DNA from 2 places in the Paenibacillus sp. NPDC058177 genome. Region 1 is predicted to be linked to the other one. Evidence: a T-box and tRNA genes for the amino acid it is inferred to sense, from the RefSeq annotation. Region 1 holds a T-box; the other holds one or more tRNA genes.
The links. The T-box of region 1 lies ahead of ACFVU8_RS22005 (arginine--tRNA ligase). A T-box ahead of a tRNA ligase gene usually reads a tRNA of that ligase, here a tRNA-Arg.
Positions count from the first base shown of each region.

Region 2: it encodes a tRNA-Arg, which carries the amino acid that the T-box ahead of ACFVU8_RS22005 (arginine--tRNA ligase) is inferred to sense. The anticodon was not compared.

Region 1 is NZ_JBHVVB010000006.1:83,603-86,066, reverse strand. Features, by position in the region: gene ACFVU8_RS22005 (arginine--tRNA ligase) at 1-1,428, opposite strand, end outside; T-box leader at 1,474-1,694, opposite strand; gene ACFVU8_RS22000 (hypothetical protein) at 1,925-2,464, shown strand, end outside.
Region 2 is NZ_JBHVVB010000009.1:33,318-35,781, reverse strand. Features, by position in the region: gene ACFVU8_RS26255 (sugar-binding transcriptional regulator) at 1-801, opposite strand, end outside; tRNA gene ACFVU8_RS26250 (tRNA-Arg) at 1,123-1,197, shown strand; gene clpP (ATP-dependent Clp endopeptidase proteolytic subunit ClpP) at 1,386-1,982, shown strand; gene ACFVU8_RS26240 (GDSL-type esterase/lipase family protein) at 2,083-2,464, opposite strand, start outside.

The DNA of each region.
Region 1 (2,464 bases):
GTAATACCGGATGGCGGCATGAGCTATGATACGGCTGGACAGCCCGCTTTTATCGGAACGGCTCTTCTGGATCGTATCCTCCATGAGGGTGATCAGGTCTGCAACCTTCACGCCAATGCCTTGACGGCCCGACATGGCATAAGAGCTTTTGCCGTCAGAGACATCAATACCCAGTTCGGCTGCGGAAGCCGGGCTTAGTGAAACTACGCCATAGCTTACATGATGTAACTTATCGGCCTGCTCGTTGTAGCCGAGCACCTGCAGCGCCTGCTTCACCATCTGCTGAGGATATTCCTGCCGGTTATCTATGACATTGATGACGGCATCTGCTTTGCCATAAGGCAGGGTGTGGCCAGTCATGCCCGTCGTCCATAAACCAGCGGAAAATTCGCTGTAGGAGAAGTCTTTTTCCAATAGTCCGAATTTCCACAGATGATAGGCAATATCTTTAGCGGTATAGGTTAAAATTCCGTTGGAGCGCACCAGTACTTTGTCAGCATGGTATTCGTCACTCTCTGCGTCTCCCGTTGGCGTCTCTCCGCTGTTCTGCTTAAGCACCCAACATCCTGCAAGCTTGCCTTCAGTTTCTTGAACAAAAGCCGGAGTCTGTGACAGCCGGTCAAATGCAGCTGCCCAGAAACCTTCTCTGACAATGCTGCTTTCCCAGACGAGCAGATCATACTCAATGCCGAAGCCTTTCATCTCTTCTACATGCTCCCGCACGATCCGCTCGGCGACGAGATTACCCAGCCAGGCTGTATTTCCCCGACCTTCTTCCAAGGCATGCAGGGTGTCTGACCGTTTTGCTATCATCTCAGGCTCAAGAGCATACGCTTTGTTCACTTGAGAATAGACATCCCAACAATAATCCCCGAAGCGGACATAATCCCCTTCCAGCGGAATGTTCTGTAATCCTACCACCGTATCGGCGAGCTGGTTACCAAGATCATCTACATAGTTATGGACCTCGACCTGTTTCCCTGTTCTTCTCAGTATGCGCACCAAGGTATCCCCGATACAGGAGTTGCGGAGATGGCCGATATGTGCGGCCTTATTGGGATTAATGGAAGTATGCTCGACCACTACTTTCTCTCCTGATGACGTCGGCAGTTCGAACGAATGCTTCGCCCATTCCGGCCAGTGAATCGATAGATTAATAAAACCGGGAGCGGCAACCTCCACTTTGCTGAACAAACCTGCGGTGTTACCGTGCTGCTCAAGTTCAGCTGCAATAAGTTCAGCAATGACCATAGGCGCCTTGCGCAAAGTTTTGGCTAACTGCAGGGCAATGCTGGTGGAATAATCGCCATGCTCCAAACTGGCAGGCTGTTGGATAGGGATGGGACCACTGGAGTAGGCCACACCCAGCGTATCGCATACACTATGTACACTTTGATTCAAGCTTTCTCTGATGATGCTACTTAACATGAAAACTCCTCCTTTTAGATATAAAAAAACAGCCCTCGTCTCTAAAAAAGAGACGAGGGCTGTTAGCGCTCGCGGTACCACTCTTGTTGCCGGACCTTCGGTCCAGCCACCTCACAGGTTAACGGCCTTCTGCCGGGACTTCCTACTGTTATGTTCAGAAGTCCATCTCACGGGTGCGCTTCATTATAAGTTCCGCACCGGCTTTCACTTACCCGGCTCGCTGAGGGCTGGAATCCCATAATTACTCTCCCGATCATCGATTGTCATATTAATTTGTCTAAGTATACCCAAATTTCCCAAGAAAGCAATAGTCATTCTCCTTTTCTTATTAACGGCCCTGAAATTAAATCTTTCTCTATATCAGAAAGCATTGTTATGTACGTCCACACCGACAGTAACAATATCGAATATTACTATGTTGAGGCACTGATTTATAAATGCTAGTGATAATGATAGTGTCGCAGCTACTAAATCTATATTAAAAGGAGTTGATGCAATGAGCTTTTTATCCACAGGGCCGATAGAGAATGCGGTATCGCCGGTGAGCGGAGTAAGACCGACTCAACACGTTATTGTTAAAATCGATAACCGCAGTTCAGAGACTACCGCTTCCGTTGAGATTTACGGTTATTATCTGAACGGAGTAAGAACGGAGTATGTCTGTGAAGTACTGTCGGTATCCCCGAACCAGGTCATTACAAGAGAATATTTTGCTGACTTTGACGGTTTCGAGTTTCTTTTTGAAACACCGGCTGATCCGCCGGACGACGATCCTGTCCAAATCTCGGTATGGGGTGTTGATGCCGAAGGGCAACTAGTAACCGCACACCGTCTTGTCTCCTCTGAATTATTGAGAGAGCCATATGGTATAACCGGTGAAACTGGTGCGACAGGTGCGACAGGTGAAACTGGTGCAACGGGAGCACAAGGAGCACCTGGAGCAACCGGAGTAACAGGAGCCACAGGTGACACTGGTGCGACAGGAGCAACAGGAGCTACAGGTGACGTAGGTGCGACAGGAGCAACTGGAGCCACA
Region 2 (2,464 bases), on a different contig from region 1:
CCCTTCTCCTTGGATCTCTGCCACTGTGGCTTCATCCAGATTACGGCGGCGGGTCATCTCCAGGGCGTCACCGATACCGTGCACGATGATACGTGAGCGGCGGATGATGCCGACGATCTCTCCAATATTGGAGTCCAGTCCAAGGGACTGATAAGCATCCTCGCTGAGCAAATCCGGTACATGTAGCAGCCGGTAGTTTGCGCCTACCCGTTTGGCCATCGTGGATGCGATGGTATTCGCTTGAATCTCCATACTCTCTCCCAGCCCTCCGCGCGCCGGTACAAACCAGGCGTTCTTATAGGAATGGGATAGCGGGGGGGACAACTGATCGGCCATCTCGGCTAGCGTTGAGCCGCCTGTAACGGCAATGGTATCGTCTGAACGCAGTACACCGAGTAACGCCTTGGCGCCAGCGCGTCCAAGCTCTCGTTTGGTGAACGGTGACGACTCGCAGTCACCCGGTACTATGATAACTTTACTAAGACCATAGGTTGTGCGGATTTTCTCTTCCAGATCATCCAGGCCGAACAGGCTCTTGGCGATCGGCTCCAGCAGGTCAAGCAGTCTGCGACCGGCATCGCTAATGCGCATGCCTACGCTCTCGATCTCAATGAGCCCTTGCGATTTCAGAAGATCCGTCTCGGCACGCAGCACCCGCTCCGTCATATCAAGGGAAGCGGCCAGCGTTCTGCGCCCGATAATATCGGACAACATGATCTGATGAAGAATCGTGTACCGTCTCTTAAGGGTTTCCATGAGATCAGGCAGAAGCTGCTTTTGGATTTCCAATAAATTACGCATGCTTTCACTCCTGCAACTTCGTCTTTCTCTATTCCCTTGTTCATGGTCTTAAAACGTCCCGGGTTAACTTTTTAAGTCCCACCCCTATTCTAACCAAATTTCGCAGGGAGCGCAAGTCTTCCGAGAGTAGAATTCACAACCTCTTTTCAACTTATACATATATCACGGGATGTAAGGGCTTTACCGCATCTATATTGCTTGTTCTGCAGCGAGGACGGGCTTGTACCATTTCCATCCGATACCCATGGGAAATAAAGATTCTAACGCTTTGATATTAATACATTGCAATTGTAACCTTCTTGTATTATAATAATTTCTGTTGCGCCCGTGGTCCAATGGATATGACGTAGGCCTCCGAAGCCTGAGATCCAAGTTCGATTCTTGGCGGGCGCGCCACTAATTTTAACAGCTTTATTTGTAAGTTCTATAGTGTTCTTAACCAAAGTGCCATGATGTGGCTCTTTTTTTTGCAACTAAGTTTGACTTTCTTTGACTTTTTGTTTGAATTTGTTTATCATGTGGTTATTACGGTAAGAGTAAAAAATGAACACATTCGAAGAGCCAATACCAAGGAGGTTTTCCACGTGAGTTATATCCCAATGGTAGTAGAACAGAGCAACCGCGGTGAACGCGCTTATGACATCTATTCCCGCTTGCTGAAGGACCGCATCATTTTCCTCGGAACGGAGGTTAATGACGTGGTGGCCAATTCCATCATCGCCCAAATGCTGTTCCTGGCAGCTGAGGACCCGGAGAAGGATATTCACCTCTATGTGAACAGTCCTGGCGGATCAATCACTGCTGGTATGGCTATATTTGATACAATGCAATACATCAAGCCTGACGTTTCCACCATTTGTGTGGGCATGGCTGCTTCTATGGGAGCTTTCCTGTTGAACGCCGGTGCTAAAGGCAAGCGTTTTGCGCTTCCGAACAGCGAGATCATGATTCACCAGCCGCTGGGCGGTGCTCAGGGACAGGCAACGGATATCGAAATCCGCGCCCGTCGTATCCTGAAGCTGCGTGACAAGCTGAACCGTATCCTGTCCGAACGTACTGGCCAACCGCTGGAGCGTATTGAGAAGGATACTGACCGTGACTACTTCATGAGCGCTGCTGATGCTGCCGAGTACGGTATTGTTGACAAAGTGATTGAGAAGACACTGGTTCCTGGAGTTTAATTCTCCTGAGCATGCAAAAGCCCCTGAATCTGCGCTGCAGATCCAGGGGCTTTTTTTACATATTCGATCGGACTTTATGCTCTTATCCTACGTCTGTTAATCAGTACAGCATTCCGTACCCGAGTCCATCCAGTTTGCTCGCAATCACCCGATATCCCCGTCCATTGGGATGAAGATGGTCAATCGATAGCAAACCTCGCTCGTTGCCGGCGAACTCACCGTAGATCGAAGCGAAACCTACTACCCGGCTGCTGTAACCAGAAGCATACTGGTTAAATTGACGTACCCATGCTGTCGCTTCCTCTACTTGGGGGTAGGGATTATACAATCCCACGATTCTTATGATATAAGGCTCCCGTGTACCCGCCTTCAATTGTCCAAGCAAGTTCATGATGCCGCCGAAGTTCTGCCTACATTCCTGCAATGATTTTTGCAGAACCCTGGGTGAAATCCCATTAGGGCCTGACCCCGACTTTGCTGCA